DNA from 4 places in the Ruegeria sp. AU67 genome. Region 4 is predicted to be linked to each of the others. Evidence: riboswitches for the same ligand, from Rfam matches in the RefSeq annotation. Region 4 holds a riboswitch; each other region holds the start of a gene.
The links. A riboswitch is a leader RNA that binds a small molecule or an ion and turns the genes downstream of it on or off. The one in region 4 is predicted to bind cobalamin.

Region 1 (4,081 bases), on a different contig from region 4:
GTTTCGTTGCCACTGCCGTGACTGCCAACAGTTAACAGGGTCGGGCCACGCGGATATGACCCCTCTCGCGATTGATGATTTCTGGATAAGTGCTGACTTAAAGAACTATGAAATGTCCGGAGGATCAGGACAGTCAACTTTCAGCGGGTTTTGTCCGAATTGCGGATCACAACTTACGAGAAACAGCAGCCGTATGGGCGACCGTGTCTACGTCCACGCAGCCTCACTTGACGATCCGAGTATTTACGAGCCGGAAAGATCTATCTACGCCCAGTCTGCGCAGAGTTGGGACAAGGCGACGATCATTAAGAGCAGCTAGGGGCTTAAACCCACCGTTCGCTGCGCAATCGGCCAACGTCGGCTAGGCGGACGAAACCGACCTTGTTGAGCGCGCCGTTTGTAGCCGTTCGAGAATTGAAACGCAAATTCTAGTATAGATTTTGCTTTGCATCTTCTGCGCAGCCGTTTGCAATCTCTTTGACGCTCTCGGGCATAGCGCCGTGTACCTTCATCATATCTGCGAGAGAGGGCACATCAGAGGTGTCCGGCCAATCCTGCGATTGCCAGACTTTTCCACGGATGAACGCCTTTGGGCAATGACATAGTACCCTTTCCACGTGGACGAGTAGAATTAGATCCGAGGGCCGCCCGTTGACCGAAAGTTGTCGCCCCAAATTGGCGTCCTTGACCACCGCTCCTTTTCCACTGACGCGCAGAGTGTCTCGGTGTCCTGGTATAATGAACAGTACGCCAACGTTTGGATTTTCGGATATATTCTCGAAGGTATCCAACCGATTGTTCCCTGGGCGATCTGGTATTGCGATGAGTTTCTTGTCTATGACATTCACGAAACCAGCGGGGTCGCCACGGGGCGTGATGTCCAATACGCCGTCCTTACGCGTCGAAGACAAGATCGCCAATGACGAAGCCGCAACGAAGCGTTCGGCCAGTTCGTCAATGTGGTCGATCACTTTGTTGTCGACCCAATGGTCAAACGGCTTTTCCGTTCCTCGCAGCTCAAGCGGTGATGTCAAATGATGGTCAACACTGCGTCCAAAAACACGATCCATAGGGTCAATCTCCGTCTGACTACGGCAAACATACCATATTGAGCCAAGACCGAGAACGGCTGCGGAAAGGCAGTCTTCTTTGGGCTCAATGCGGTCATACAAGTGTTTTGATAGGAACGTCTGCTTTCAGAAGGAATACGCTTTAATCATGCATTTTAACTGCGTTCGACAACGGCGGTTGCGCCCTCCCGCAACCAGCGTCAGGTAATCCATAACACCCCGTTCAGACAACAATTGATAAAATAGATCAATCGCTTAACATCTGCACCCCGCCAGGCGAGTAACCTGCAACGCCAAAGACCCAAATCATCCCTCGCAAACAAAAAAATCCAAGCAGAATAAAAACAGTCAAAAAGACCGTTGGCGCGCGTCTGAAGCTGTAAGTAGCGGTCTCGTGTAGTATCCACCGTTGACTCATGTCTACCGCGCGGCTTCCATGGTCGACCGGTGACTGGAACGAATAGCCATCCCGCACGGGTTTGCGCTCTTGTCGAATCAAATCAATTCGTATTTTGTCCTCGCGATGGTTCCCGACTGTATTCTGCGGTCAGGGATAAAAGGGAATACGGTGCGGTTCTGTAAAAAGGCCAATTCCGTGACTGCCCCCGCAACTGTAGGCGGCGAGCGACCCGAGATCGTCCACTGGGCAATAGCCTGGGAAGGATCGGGATAGCTTAGACCCGCAAGTCAGGAGACCTGCCATCCGAAATTTATGAACCTGGGCGGGGTGTCCCAGAGGGAGATGACAATGTTTCAAGCGGTCCGTACCGTGCACGACCTTGCGCTCGCTTTGCCCCTGTCCAAACACAGGAGGCGTTGCCGTTGTCATTGCAAAAAGCTGACACCCAAAGAGGTAAGTGTCTGACAGAATTCAGCGTTCCGGTGCTGGTCGCGGGGGCTCTGGCGCTGTCGGCGCTCTTGTGGCTCGCGATTTACGCGGTGATTTGATGTCGGCCGTTTTGCAAATCCGCGATCTGACGTTGGGCTACCGCGACCTGACATTGTTTCACCGCCTCTCCATGGATATCGCGGCCGGAACGACACTTGCCGTTCTTGGTGCAAACGGGTCGGGGAAGAGCACTTTTGTAAAGATGCTGCTGGGCTTGATGGATCCGCTCTCGGGCAGTTTGACTTGGCCGCAGGGCCGTCCTGGTGACATCGGGTACCTGGCGCAGATGACCGAGTTCGACCGCCGATTTCCCATCCGTGTGAGGGATCTTGCCGCTATGGGGGCATGGCGCGGGTTTGGTTATCGTACCGGGCTGGACGCCGCCGCGCGCGACCGGATGGCCGCCGCGCTGGATGAGGCCGGGGTACTGGATATCGCTGACCGGCCTCTGCATATGCTATCAGGTGGGCAACTGCAGCGTGCGCTGTTCGCGCGGGTTATCATGCAGGACGCGCCGCTGATCCTGCTGGATGAACCGTTTGCCGCAGTCGACCAAAGTACCGAAGCACATCTGTTGTCGATTATCCGCCGATGGCGCGATGAGGGGCGCGCGGTGGTTTTGGTGGTGCACGATCTTTCCTCGGTGCTGGATTATTGCAGCCACGCGCTGCTTTTGGGCGGGCAAGAGGCGACCCACGGACCGGTGAATGACGTTCTGACACCAGACCGGCTGGTTGCACAAGGATACCTCTCGGAAAGTCAGGCGTCCTGGATGTTCCGTGGCACCCATTCAACAGCGGAGCACGCCAATGTATGACCTGATCGTCGAAATGTGGAGCTTTGCCTTCATGCGTCGCGCTTTTGTGGCAACCACGGTTTTGTCGGCTTCGGTCGCGCCGGTGGGGGCATTTCTTGTTCTGCGTCGCCTATCGCTGGCTGGTGAGGCCATGGCCCACGCGATTACGCCAGGCATCGTCATCGGCTTTGTCACGGCGGGCTTGTCAGTCATGTCACTGCTGGTCGGAGGGCTTATCGCGGGTGTTGGCGTCGCCATTTTGACCGCCTTTCTTGCACGCCGGACAATCCTGCGCAGCGATGCCAGCCTTGCCTCGCTGTATCTGATCGCATTGGCGGTGGGTATCTTTATCCTGTCTGCAGCAGGGTCCGCAGTTCCACTAAAAAGCTTCCTGTTTGGATCAATCCTTGGGATCGACGACGCGTCGATGATCCTTGTCGGAGGGGTGGCGACAGTCACATTGTTGGCATTCGCCGTTCTGCTTCGTCCGCTGATTGTCAGCACCTGCGATCCGGTTTTCTTCGAAACTCAGACCCGCCGACCGTGGCTGGTTGATCAGGGTTTTATGCTGCTGCTGGTTCTGAACCTGCTGGCTGCATTCAAAACGCTGGGCACGTTGATGGCCGTTGGCTTGATGATCCTGCCTGCGACCGCAGCGCGCTATTGGGCCAGTACGATCACCGGGCAACTGGTCCTGGGTTTTCTGTTTGCCTTGTCCAGTTGCTGGATCGGCCTGACCCTGTCCTACCTGTTCCCGGACACGCCGTCCGGCCCGGCGATCGTTTTGGTTGCCGGTGGGTTCTTTCTGTTCTCGGCCATTTTCGGTCCCCTTGGTTTTGGCAGACGGATGCGCAAACCGTCTGTTTCCAAAGACATTCCCATTGCCCAAATTCAACAAGAAGAGAGAGCACAATGACTCTTGTAAAGTCACTCTACACCGGCATCGCCTCTGTGTCGTTTGCTTTGGCTGCATTGCCGACCGTTGCGGCAGAAGGCAACGTCAAGATCGTCGCCAGCTTTTCGATCCTCGGCGACATGGTCGAAGAGGTCGTCGGCGATCTGGCCACGGTTACGACAATCGTGGGCCCGGACGCGGATGCGCATGTGTATCAGCCTTCGGTTGCAGACGCGAAGGCCGTTGCCCAGGCGGATATCATCTTTGTCAACGGTCTGGGCTTTGAGACATGGTCCGATACCCTGATCGCTGAATCGGGCACTGACGCAACCGTGCACGTTGCCACCGACGGTATCACGCCTGTCACAGTCGAGGGCAAAATCGACCCCCACGCCTGGAATTCGCTGTCGAATGGCATGATTTACGTGACC
Region 2 (4,081 bases), on a different contig from region 4:
TGTTGCCATGGCGCGGCGTACGCTTGCGGCCAAACGCCCACCAGCGTAAATTGGCTGACTGAAGTTCAGCGACACCGTCCCGTCTTCGATACTATCATCGTTGTCATAGGTCTCGGTGATACCGGCGTCGGCGTTCAGGCTGACGTTCGGACCCAGATTGGCGCGTTGTTGCGCAACGATCAGATCGAAGGCACGCACCTGGTGCTGTGCCGAAAGAATAGCCGGGTGGTTACGCTGCGCCAGGCTAACGGCCTGCGGTTCCGAATTAGGCAGGTTTGGCAGGCTCGGTTGACCCGCTGTGCGTCCGGGCGATTTGCCAACGGCATTTACATATTCCGCTTGCGCTGTATCGAGATTACCGCGCGCAACGGCCAGATCAGCCTGCGAGCTTGCAAGCTGGGCTTGTGACAGTGCAACGTCCGTGCGTGTAACTTCGCCTACATCGAACCGGTCCTGCGATGCGCGCAGTTCTTCAGCCGATACATCGACGTTGTTCAAGCGAATCTGTACGGTTTCTTCCTGCAGAAGCACTTCGAGATACGCATTGGCACCGCGGAACAGAACCTGCTGTTCGATATCAACAAGGGTCTGCCTGGTCGACAGCACCGTTTCTTGCGCTGACTGTTTGCCCAGAACGGCAGCCCCACCATCGTAGAGCAGTTGGCTGAGGGTCAGCCCCGTAAAGAAGTTGTTCGGGTCGGTTCTTGTCACCACATTGTTGATGTTGCGACGTGTGTAGTCGCTGCTGATCGCAACCGTCCAATTGATGATCGGACGAAGCGCCGACAATGCGATTGCCACGTCTTCGTCGGCCGCGCGCAACAATGCGCGGTTCTGTTCAAGCAACCCGCTGGTATTGTAGGCGCCAATGAATGCGTCAGTTATGTTGTCGGCCCAAACGGCCCGTCCTGGTACAAAGCTAAGTGCGACCCCCGCAGTCAGCGCCAGCGCTTTGACCAGCTTCCCTCCCGCCATAGAACCCATAACGAAATCCTCTCAAATCGAAATTACTCTGCTCTGCCGATAGTTTGCGCGTTTGCGTTAAACTAATCAAGGCGGCAGAAAAATCAGCTATCAAACTATAGCGAAAATACACGGTCCGTGGAAAATGCCTGCAAAATCGGTGCATTGGCATTAAACGCGTCCCGCCAGGTCACCCGACCCCCAGATTTATGGCCGATACGAACGATCCCCAGTGCACCTTGGACAAAAAGGCACGCAATTCGCCCATGGTCCTTAAGTTGCGCGATCAACGCATCCGGAACCTGTTCCACACCACCCTGGACCATTATCACGTCATAGGGCCCATGTTCGGGGGCACCTTGTTCAAGCGGGCCGACATGGACAATCGCATTGTCTGCCTCCGCCTCCATCAGGATAGTCTGAGATTCGGCCGCCAGATTTTCATCTTCCTCTACGGCAATAACCAGCTGTGCCATGCGCGCGGCAACAGCGGTCGAATACCCCAAGGTTGGAGCAATATCCAAAACCGACTCGTCGTTGGAGATATTTAATATGTCCAGCATCTTAGCCAAGGTCCGCGGCTCCAACATGCAGCGCCCATCACCCAGTTCGATCAATCCCTCGACATATGCCGCTTCGCGCTGCGCGTCCGGCACGAAATTCTCGCGCTTGACGGTCAGCATCGCGTCTATGATGGGAAACTTCGTGACATCAGAAGGACGTATCTGCGTATCGACCATCGTCCGGCGGCGGGCTGCGAAATCTGTCATTGGATCGCTCATCTTGCTCCCTTGGGTGATTGAGTTCTGCCACATCCTTGAAAAACCGGCAACGGTCCAGACACGGAAACTTTCCAATCTTCACAAGATACAACGTCGCAACCAAAGACTAAGTTGGCACCCGGCCCTGAAAATTGCGCTCCCCCCTCTGGACGCTCCTGTCGAAAGCTGCTAAAACGCCGGTCACACCACGGCAAGTATTTGATTTTACTTGAAAAGGCGAGTTGGCGGAGTGGTGACGCAGCGGATTGCAAATCCGTGTACACCGGTTCGATTCCGGTACTCGCCTCCATTTATTTCCAAGCACTTAGCTTTCTGCGCTGCTTTCGCAATTTCGGACGCCTAAAGTTCAGTATCAGATGCATGTTGCGATTGCGGGTCCAGCGATTCCATTTACACAACCGCACTACTTGATTGCCAAACTGAGAAGTGCTGAATCATCTGCGACGGCCGGGCTGAATTGCGCCTCGCTGCGTGATCGGATCGCATCGGATGCCGCTGACTGACTTCGGCAAGTCGCTTTTCTGACGTAGCGGGTTTTCAAACCCCAGTCGTGCTTGACAAGCCCCTGCCCGTGCCGCATGTCGCATGCGTTGGTGTCCATCCCCGGATGGATGAAAAGGGAATGTGCCAGCGGTTATTCCGCCAAGCACAGCCGCCCCCGCGACCGTGACCGGAGAGGGTGCCCAAAGCCACTGGCCTAATAGGCCGGGAAGGCGGGACATCCAACAGAGGCTCGCCTCTGACATCCGCAAGCCGGGAGACCTGCCAGCACCCGAAGTTGAAACCGGGCGGGGTGTTCCGGTGTCGGGTCCATGTGCAGACGCGTGGCCCGCATGAAACCCCGTCCCCCGTATAAAGGATGAGGGGGATGAGAGACGTGACCGAGACCGCACCAGTCGAGTTGCTGGTCTGCACGACATGCCGCCGTGGGCTACCTATCGAAGATGACGCCCAGCGACCTGGCACTTTGCTGCATAAAGCACTTGAACAGGCTGGCTTGCCGGACGGCGTCGACCTGAAACCGGTGGAATGTCTGTCGAACTGTGATCAGGGATGCTCGATCGTTTTGCGTGGCGGCCCGTCCCGATGGACCTTCGTTTATGAAAACCTCGACGAGACTGACCATGTCGAGACCATCGTTGAAGGCGTCACCAAGTATCTGGCCGCTGAAGACGGTCTGGTGAAATGGCGCGAACGCCCCGAACATTTCCGCAAAAACTGTGCGGCCCGCATTCCCCCGATTGGAGCCCTGAAATGAGCAACCTTGAAAAACTCCCCGTCACTGTGATCACCGGCTTTCTGGGCTCGGGCAAAACCACCCTGGTAAAGCACCTGATGCAGAATCCGCAGGGCAAGCGCCTGGCCGTTATCGTCAACGAATTTGGTGATGTGGGTGTGGATGGCGATATTCTGAAATCCTGCGCCATTCCGGATTGCCCGGCGGAAAACATCATGGAACTGGCGAATGGCTGCATCTGCTGCACCGTAGCCGATGATTTCATCCCGACCATTGAGGCGCTGATGGCGCTGGAGCCGCGCCCCGATCACATCCTGATCGAAACGTCCGGTCTCGCCCTGCCCAAACCGCTGCTCAAGGCGTTTGATTGGCCCGATATCCGCTCGAAAATCACCGTTGATGGTGTGATCGCTCTGGCGGACGCCGAGGCCGTCGCCGCTGGGCGTTTCGCACCAAATGTCGAAGCCGTGGACGCCCAGCGCCTGGCTGACGACTCGATCGACCACGAAACGCCCCTGTCTGAGGTGTTCGAGGATCAGATCTCCTGCGCGGATATCATCCTGCTGACCAAGCCCGATCTGGCTGGCCCCGAAGGCGTGGTGAAGGCCAAAGGGATCATCGCCGACGAAGCTCCCCGCCCCCTGCCCGTAGTGGAAGTCGCCGAAGGCGCCGTGGACGTCCGCGTCGTATTGGGCCTCGAAGCCGCCGCCGAGGATGACATGGACGCGCGCCCGTCGCATCACGACGGCCACCACGACCACGAACACGACGATTTCGAAAGCATCATCGTCGAGTTGCCCGAACAAACCGACCCGGCGGAACTGGTCGCCAATATCGAACGTCTGGCCAATGATCTGAACATTCTGCGCGTCAAAGGCTATGCCGCCGTTCAGGGCAAACCTATGCGTCTGCTGGTGCAGGCCGTTGGTGCCCGCGTACGTCACCAGTATGACCGGCCGTGGGAGCCCGGCGAAGAGCGCCGCTCGCGTCTGGTGGTCATTGCCGAGCATGACGACATCAATGAGGCCGCAATCCGCGATATCCTCGTGGGTGTGACCGAGGCCGCCGAGTAAGCCATGCACGTCGTCTTCCGCGAAAG
Region 3 (4,081 bases), on a different contig from region 4:
CAAGCAAGCCGGACTTTCGATAGAGAAGCTCGGCGATTTCGTCTGCCTTCATTCCCTCTTGCTGCATCATGTAAAGCACGACCCCCGGGTCCAATTGCCCGCTGCGGGTGCCCATGGGCAGACCGTCGAGCGCCGAAAACCCCATGGTCGAGGCCACGGCCCGACCGCCCGACACCGCACACATCGACGCGCCATTTCCCAAATGCGCAATGACGACGCGGCCGTCGTACAAACCCGGCGCAATTTCTTTCAACTTTTGCGAGACGTAGTCATAGCTCAGCCCGTGAAACCCGTATCTGCGAACGCCCTTTTCGTAGAATCTTTGAGGCAATGCGAAGGTATCATTCACCCAAGGGTGTGTCCTGTGAAACGCGGTATCGAAGCACGCAATCTGGGTGGTACCCGGAAAGGCTACCGCGGCCGCCTTGATACCCGTAAGGCTGTAGGGTTGGTGCAAAGGCGCGAAGGGAATGAAACCGTTTAGCGTATCAAAGACGTGCTCGTCCACCACGACAGGTTCCGAATAGACTGGTCCGCCGTGAACGACGCGGTGGCCCACGGCCCGGACGTGAATGTCCGGCAGGTATTCGCGGGTAAGTTCAAGAAACGCATTGATGGCCTCGTCATGAGTTTTAGCCCCAGACAGCTGGCGGTCGACAGATCGCCCCCCCGCCGATTGGGCCAATAGACGTGGGGCATCCCCCAACCTCTCGATTTGACCGCGCCAGCGCATACTGGGGCGGCGATCCTCGACCAGTTCGTACAACGCGAATTTCAAGGAGGACGACCCGGCATTCAGCGCCAGAACATGTTCAGCCATGGATTTTGCCTTCATTCGCAATTGCATGCAGCGCCGCGACAGCACAAGACGCCAGCCGCGAAGCATCATCATCTGCCCGAGATGTCAGGATAATCGGTGCCGCAGCACCTATCACAACGCCGGCAGCCTCGGCATGAGAGATATATGTAAGCTGTTTGGCTACCATGTTGCCGGCTTCGATATTCGGAACAACCAGAATATCTGCGACCCCTGCGACTGGTGAGGTGATGCCTTTTGTCCGCGCCGCGTTCAGATCAACCGCGTTGTCCATAGCCAAGGGGCCATCGACCAGCCCGCCGGTGATCTGTCCACGCTCGGCCATTTTCGACAACAGCGCGGCATCGACAGACGACGGTAAATGCGGGTTGATGGTCTCAACCGCTGATAAGACGCCAACCTTGGGCATCTCGATGCCAATAGAATGCGCAAGATGGATGGCATTCTGAACAATGTCGGCCTTGGTTTCGAGATCCGGTGCGATATTCACCGCCGCATCAGTAACCATGATAGGCCGGGACATGCCCGGCACGTCCATGACGAACACATGCGACAAGCGTCGCCCGGTCCTCAGGCCGTTTTCGCGGCGCAGAACGGCGCGTAGAAGGACATCTGTGTGCAAGTGACCTTTCATCAACATCCGGGCCTTACCTTCAACGACCAGCCCGACCGCGCGTTGGGCGGCCACTTCGTGGTCTCGCGCTTCAATGATTTCAACTCCGGACAAATCGGCCCCAAGCTGGGTGGCAGCGGAGGTGATTTTGTCTGGGTCGCCCACCAAAATCGGAGTAATGATGCTGTTTTCCAACGCAAGCAATGCCCCGCCCAGCGAATTCGCCTCTTCCGGTGCGACGATCGCTGTGGGCATCGGGTCCAGAGGACGTGCCTTTTCCAACAAAGCGTCGAAATGCCGGTGACGCTGAACGATCAGTCCCGGCACCTCGACCGAGTCGAAGGTCAAATGCCGCGACGGTGGCGTGACTTGTACGGTACCGCTGAGGATCAATGCGTTATCCCCGACCCGGCGCACTTCGGCGGAACAGGTCAGGTCGCCGTCTTCACGCTTTTCGGTAACAGCCACAAAGGCGGTCAGTTCTTCGCCCGCCATAACCGGAGCATGAAAACTCAGGTCCGCCCGACGTGTTTGCGTACCGGCCCCTGGTAAGATGTTTCCGATGACTGCAGCCACCAGACCCGCGGGCCACAAGGCGGGCGCGACAGCCTCGGGGCGCCCATCTCCATCTCCGTCATAGGCCGCCAGATTCAGCGGGTTGTGGTCACCCGAAGCCGAGGCAAACGCGTACAAGTCGTCCACGGTGCACAATCGGGTGACCTGCGCCTTGTCGCCTACCTTCAGTTGAGAATAGGTTCTGTTTTCTTGAGTTTTCATCTCGACCGGCTTTGTTTTTGAATGCGTGTTCGTTGTTTCAAACATTGGATGTGCGCCCCCCCGGAACCAGAACATATCCGCCTTTGTTGCTACATTTCTGCAACGCAGCGTAGTCAGATCATTGGCAAATGACAAATGACCTCTGTGCGTGGGGCGCTGAGTATTATCGCTTGACCCAAAATCGGAACTCGGGCAAGCATCACCCACGATGGTTCCCTATGGTTCGCCAAGGGATGAAAAGGGAATACGGTGAGGTTGCCAACAAGCGCCAAGTCCGTGACTGCCCCCGCAACTGTAAGCGGTGAGCGACGCCAAATACCCACTGACCCCAAATGGGTCGGGAAGGATGGCCAAGCCACGACCCGCAAGTCAGGAGACCTACCATCCGATGTTCAACCAACCCGGGGCGGGGCGTCCTGGAAGGAGGCTTTATGACACGTCTAAGACGTGATGACATGATTGGCACCTTCTGCCCGCGCTTGGCAACAGGCGGAGTGGGCCATGTCGATCAGTCCTGATCATTTCCTTCTGATTTGCGAGACCTGCGAGGGTTCTGACCGGGCGGATTCATTGCGCGCTGCGCTTGCAAGCAAGCTTCCATCCAGTTTTGACATCCAAAGCGTTTCCTGTATGGCCGGTTGCGGTCGTCCCACAACCGTCGGGTTTCAGGCATTCGACAAAGCGCGGTACCTTTTCGGTGACATCCAATCGGCTGAGGACGTGGATGCTTTGGCCGAATTTGCACATCAATACTATCGCATCGCGGATGGGTGGACCAACGCAACGCAGCGCCCGCCTGCCCTTCTTGAAAAGACTCTGGCGCGCCTGCCGCGGCTAAAAGTGGAGACAAGCGCATGACCTGCGGAGCTTTCCTTGAGGCGCGCGGGCTGGAGTATTACGCCCTGAACGGCGACGTACTGCTGCAAAACATCAATTTCGAACTGAATGAAGGGGCCACTCTGGCAATTGCCGGCCCAAACGGTGCGGGTAAGACAACGCTGCTGAATCTTTTGTGCGGCGGTGAAGAGATTGTGCTGGGGGACGTTTTGGTAAAGGGGCGCAGCCTTCGGCAGCTTTCGGCGATGGACCGCGCCCGAATGATCGCCGTGGTCAGTCAGCAGGAATCGCCGGACGGGCGTTTGTTTCTGCGCGATTACGTGGCCCTTGGGCAAATCCCCATCCGCGCCGATCGATCTGCGGCTGAGCACGCCTTGGAATTGGACCGCATCCTGAAGCTGACCGGACTCGTCGCCCTCGCCGACAAGCGGATGGCCGTGTTATCCGGCGGGGAACGCCAGCGCGCTCATATCGCAAGGGCGCTGGCGCAAAACCCGTCGCTTTTGTTCCTGGATGAGCCGACGAACCATCTGGACCCGGACGCCAAGGGACGCATGCTGTCGCTGGTAGCCGAGCTGGGCATTACGGTGGTCATGATCGTCCATGATCTGGTCATGATCCCGGAATTCGCGACCCATGTCGCGTTGATGAAATCCACGCGTCTGACCGGTTTCGGCCCCGTGCACGAAGTGCTGACACCCGAAAGGGTCCGTGAAACGTTTGGTGTCGATTTTCTTAGCTTTCAGCACGAAGGCCGCATGATCCCGGCACTGGATATCCGAAGAACCACTACCTCAAACTAGGAAAAATAACATGAACAAAACTCTCTGGTGCGCTGCACTGATCACTGGCATTGCAAGTGCCGCAACAGCGCGCGAGATAACCGTTGACAATTGCGGCGAGCCGCTGGTGTTTGAAACTCAACCCGAGCGGCTGGTCGTACACGACATGAACATGACCGACATGGCCTTTGCGCTGGGTTTGCAGGACAAGGTCGTTGGCCTGACGGGCATCACTGGCTGGTACAAAACCAGCCC
Region 4 (4,081 bases):
TCGGCCTGCGCTTTCAACGCCAGATCAGCCGCGTCTCGAACCTCGGCGATTGTTGCTGCGTCCCCGTCGGCCACGATTGACACGGCCCATCGGTTTCCGGTCCAGCGTTGCAAGGCCGAACCAAGCCTTTGCGCCAGATCGGTCGGCGCTTTGTCTGTGGGCGTGAACTCGATCCGTCCCGGGGAATACGAGACGAGACGCACGCCGTTTTCGACCTCAACCAACAGTTTTACGTCCCGGTTGGTGCGGATCAGTTCGACCACGTATTCGAAGGTTGGATAGTGTGCCAGCGCGGTCTGGACGTCCTGGGCAAGCGCTGCGGTGGGCGCCCCCGCAGGCCCGCGTTGCGCCGAGAGATGCGTAGAGGACGTCGCCTGTGCAGGTGCATGAGTTGGCACAGCCGCACCACCGCCAGGTCCCCCGCTTGGTGGGGGGGGAGGCGCATCCTGTAGTCGTTTGATAAGTTCTTCGGGGCTAGGCAAATCGGCCACATGGGTCAGACGAATGATTGCCATTTCGGCGGCCATCATCGCGTTGGGTGCTGCAGAGACCTCCTCCAGCGCTTTCAGCAACATCTGCCACATCCGCGTCAACACCCGCATCGGCAGCGCCTCGGCCATCTGTTGACCGCGTGCACGTTCATCCGGTGAGACGGTGGGGTCATCGGCGGCATCGGGCGTGATTTTGACCACGGAAACCCAATGGGTGATCTCGGCCAGATCGCGCAGCACGGCCAGCGGATCGGCCCCTTCGGCATACTGGCCGCTCAACTCAGTCAATGCCCCAGCCGCATCGCCACGCAAAATCATGTCCATCAGATCCAGAACGCGCCCGCGATCTGCAAGGCCCAACATTGCCCGAACCTGATCGGCGCTTGTTTCCCCTGCACCATGTGAGATCGCTTGATCCAACAGCGAGGTCGCATCGCGCGCAGAGCCTTCGGCCGCGCGTGTGATCAAAGCAAGCGCGTCTTCTGCGATCTGTGCGTTTTCAGCTGCGGCGATTTTGTTGAGCAAACCGATCATGTCTTCGGGTTCGATTCGGCGCAGGTCGAACCGCTGGCAGCGGGACAGCACAGTCACCGGCACCTTGCGAATTTCGGTCGTCGCAAAGATGAACTTCACATGCTCGGGCGGTTCCTCGAGTGTTTTGAGCAGTGCATTGAAGGCGCTGGTCGACAGCATGTGAACTTCGTCGATGATATAGATCTTGTAGCGCGCGCTGGCGGCGCGGTAGCGGACACTGTCGATGATCTCGCGGATGTCGTTCACGCCGGTTCGGCTGGCGGCGTCCATCTCCATCACGTCGACATGGCGTCCTTCCATGATGGCGATGCAATGCTCGCACTGGCCACAAGGTTCGGTCGTTGGTTTGCCTTCACCATCGGGACCGATGCAGTTCATACCTTTGGCGATAATCCGGGCAGTGGTGGTTTTGCCGGTGCCGCGAATACCGGTCATGATAAAGGCCTGCGCGATCCGATCCGCTTCGAACGCGTTTTTCAGCGTGCGCACCATTGCGTCCTGTCCAACCAGATCTGCAAAGGTTTCAGGGCGGTACTTGCGGGCAAGAACCTGATAGGCGGGGCTGGGCGTTTCGGTCATGTCTGCTCTGTCAGATTCGTGTCAGAAATGCAGCGTAGAGACCCGGGCCGCCCGCGTCCACAGCAGGCTTTGTGGAATTTCGGTTTGGACCGCGTCTGTAAGCGGGATAAACCGGCTGTCAAAATTTGGTGGGCTGGTGGCAGTAGGAGCTTAAGCTTTGGCAAAATTTGCAATCTACGCGCTGCCTGTTGGCTCAGGCACCTTGGCGCTGTCCCCCTTGCCTGGCGGCGGCGGTGGGTATGTGGACGATCTGAGGGTGATACAGGACTGGAACCCCGATCTGGTGATTTCAATGACCACCGAGGCCGAGATGCGGCAGGTCGGTGCAGGCGGTTTTGGTCGAGACGTTCAAAGCAGACCCGCTACCTGGATGCATCTTCCGGTCGAGGATTTTGGCACGCCGCCCCTGCCAATCGAAACTCTTTGGCCCCAAGCCAGCGCAGCCGCCCGGCAGGTGCTGTCCGACGGTGGACGCGTGCTGGTGCATTGCCGGGGCGGTTGTGGGCGGTCGGGGATGGTCGCGCTGAGGCTCATGGTGGAAAGCGGCGAAGATCCAAACCACGCGCTAAACCGGCTGCGCTTGGCCCGACCATGCGCGGTGGAAACGGATGAGCAGATGGCTTGGGCCATGAAACCGGCCCAGAGCGATCAGTGAACTAGGATCAGGCCGTGGCTTGTTGAACAACCTGATGCGATGGACGCGGTGCAAGGGCCGATGCCTGAAGCATGGCGCAAGGCAAGGCCGCCAAAACACCAGCAGGCAGAGTGGAAAAGTCAGGGCCGAACATCATATCGGCGTATTCGTCCAACGTGTCGGCTGAGTCGCCTGTGTTTGCCCCGCAATAGACCCTGATCCGGGCCGGGCTGGCGCGAAACCTTGCGGTGCACCCCTCATCGCAATGGGTCAGTTCGCTGGAGCCGTCCACCTCAAATTCGCTGGTCGTCATTGGTTGTGCTGTTGCCATCGCCTCGGCCAAGGCCCGAGCCATTTGTGCCAATGCGGGGCAGGTTTTCCCCGTTTTCTGGCACAGGGTGGCGGTGAACTCGTGGGTCGTTGTCTTCCAGATCATAATGCGCCCTCCGCGCGGAGAGCGGGGGACGTGGAACAGGGAACTCAGCGTACTGAAGGCCTGCCCGGACACCCCGCCCGAATTTCGGTTTTTACTTTGATGGCAGGTCTCCTGACTTGCGGGTCATTGCTTTGCCGACCTTCCCAGCCTTTCGGCCAGTGGTATTTCGGCATTGCTTACCGCTTACAGTTGCGGGGGCAGTCGCGGCCTTGGTCTGTTCCGGCTTTGCCGGGCTGGACCGCACCGAGTTCCCTTTTCATCCCGCCCCAAAATAAGGACGAGAACCATCACCTCATCGCTAGCGGTTGTAGGTGGCTTGAGTCAAGCGGGCTGTTTCCCATCGTTCAAGTGGACGCTTGGTCACTTTGAAAATCTGTTGACTCTAGTCGCGCAAAAGCGCCGATATGCCATATGTGAACCGAATAGTTCAGATGCTTGCGAGGGCACCATGTTGGACAACACTCCGGTCGTTTTGACCGAAGATTTCACGTTTTCTGCCGGAGAGGCCGAACTGTCGGCACGGCTGTATATGCCTGCCTCGGCACCTGATGTGGCGGTTGTAGTCCATGCAGCCACAGGCGTACCGCGCGACTATTACCAGCATTTTGCGCGGTGGTTGGTGGAAGAACAGGGTATGGCCTGTCTGACCTATGACTATCGCGATTTTGGCCACTCTCTACGCGGGCGCCTGCGCGATTCGCAGGCCACGATGGCTGACTGGGCGTTGATCGACATGCCCGCTGCTCGCGCCGAAATGCGGCGCAGATTTCCCGCCGCCCAGCAGTGGAGCATTGGCCATTCGGTGGGTGGAATGCTGGGGCCAATTCAGCCGGATATCGAACAAATCGACCGGATGATCTGTGTCTGTTCAGGTTTGGTGACGGTATCCGACCACCCCTGGCCGTATCGCGCACTGGCGACAATGTTCTGGTATGCCCACCCGCCATTGCTGGTTAAGGCATTGGGATACCTGCCGGGCAAGGCACTTGGGTTCGGCTCGGACCTTCCGGCACGTGTCTACTGGCAGTGGCGCAAATGGTGCACCGCTGCGCTGAGCTACGTGCCGGAAATCGGCAAAAGCCTTCCAGACGCCCGTTGGGCTGCGTCGGAAACACCCGTCGATCTGTTCACAATGGACGATGATCAGGTGGTGCCCCCGAACGCGGTTTGGCGCTTGGCCGATCTTTACGGTCCCAAAGCCCGCCGGCATCAGTTGTCGCCGAAAGACTTTGGATTGGCCGAGGTCGGTCACATCGGCGCATTTGCGCGCCGAAATGCGGCCATATGGCCCCGGTTGATCGCCTGAGCCGGTACTTACAGCTTTTTTCGGGATTTCTTGTCCTGCATCACCGATCGTACCATCTTACCAAAGGCCTTGTCGCGCGCACGAGACTGCGCCACGGTTTC

Region 1: linked by a shared signal. The riboswitch ahead of DK510_RS02975 (metal ABC transporter ATP-binding protein) and the one ahead of DK510_RS02170 (hypothetical protein) in region 4 are both predicted to bind cobalamin.
Region 2: linked by a shared signal. The riboswitch ahead of DK510_RS22035 (DUF1636 domain-containing protein) and the one ahead of DK510_RS02170 (hypothetical protein) in region 4 are both predicted to bind cobalamin.
Region 3: linked by a shared signal. The riboswitch ahead of DK510_RS04640 (DUF1636 family protein) and the one ahead of DK510_RS02170 (hypothetical protein) in region 4 are both predicted to bind cobalamin.

Annotation. Positions count from the first base shown of each region.
Region 1 is NZ_OMPH01000010.1:10,847-14,927, forward strand. Features, by position in the region: gene DK510_RS23575 (GFA family protein) at 1-319, shown strand, start outside; gene DK510_RS02970 (MSMEG_1061 family FMN-dependent PPOX-type flavoprotein) at 429-1,070, opposite strand; cobalamin riboswitch at 1,578-1,789, shown strand; gene DK510_RS02975 (metal ABC transporter ATP-binding protein) at 1,928-2,776, shown strand; gene DK510_RS02980 (metal ABC transporter permease) at 2,769-3,671, shown strand; gene DK510_RS02985 (metal ABC transporter solute-binding protein, Zn/Mn family) at 3,668-4,081, shown strand, end outside.
Region 2 is NZ_OMPH01000041.1:82,404-86,484, forward strand. Features, by position in the region: gene DK510_RS22020 (TolC family outer membrane protein) at 1-984, opposite strand, end outside; gene DK510_RS22025 (protein-L-isoaspartate O-methyltransferase) at 1,080-1,733, opposite strand; tRNA gene DK510_RS22030 (tRNA-Cys) at 1,961-2,034, shown strand; cobalamin riboswitch at 2,320-2,530, shown strand; gene DK510_RS22035 (DUF1636 domain-containing protein) at 2,614-3,003, shown strand; gene cobW (cobalamin biosynthesis protein CobW) at 3,000-4,055, shown strand; gene cobN (cobaltochelatase subunit CobN) at 4,059-4,081, shown strand, end outside.
Region 3 is NZ_OMPH01000011.1:349,581-353,661, forward strand. Features, by position in the region: gene DK510_RS04630 (acetate/propionate family kinase) at 1-820, opposite strand, end outside; gene DK510_RS04635 (bifunctional enoyl-CoA hydratase/phosphate acetyltransferase) at 813-2,252, opposite strand; cobalamin riboswitch at 2,400-2,608, shown strand; gene DK510_RS04640 (DUF1636 family protein) at 2,709-3,065, shown strand; gene DK510_RS04645 (ABC transporter ATP-binding protein) at 3,062-3,847, shown strand; gene DK510_RS04650 (ABC transporter substrate-binding protein) at 3,858-4,081, shown strand, end outside.
Region 4 is NZ_OMPH01000006.1:144,229-148,309, forward strand. Features, by position in the region: gene DK510_RS02160 (DNA polymerase III subunit gamma/tau) at 1-1,604, opposite strand, end outside; gene DK510_RS02165 (dual specificity protein phosphatase family protein) at 1,762-2,259, shown strand; gene DK510_RS02170 (hypothetical protein) at 2,267-2,674, opposite strand; cobalamin riboswitch at 2,758-2,978, opposite strand; gene DK510_RS02175 (serine aminopeptidase domain-containing protein) at 3,123-3,980, shown strand; gene rsgA (ribosome small subunit-dependent GTPase A) at 3,989-4,081, opposite strand, start outside.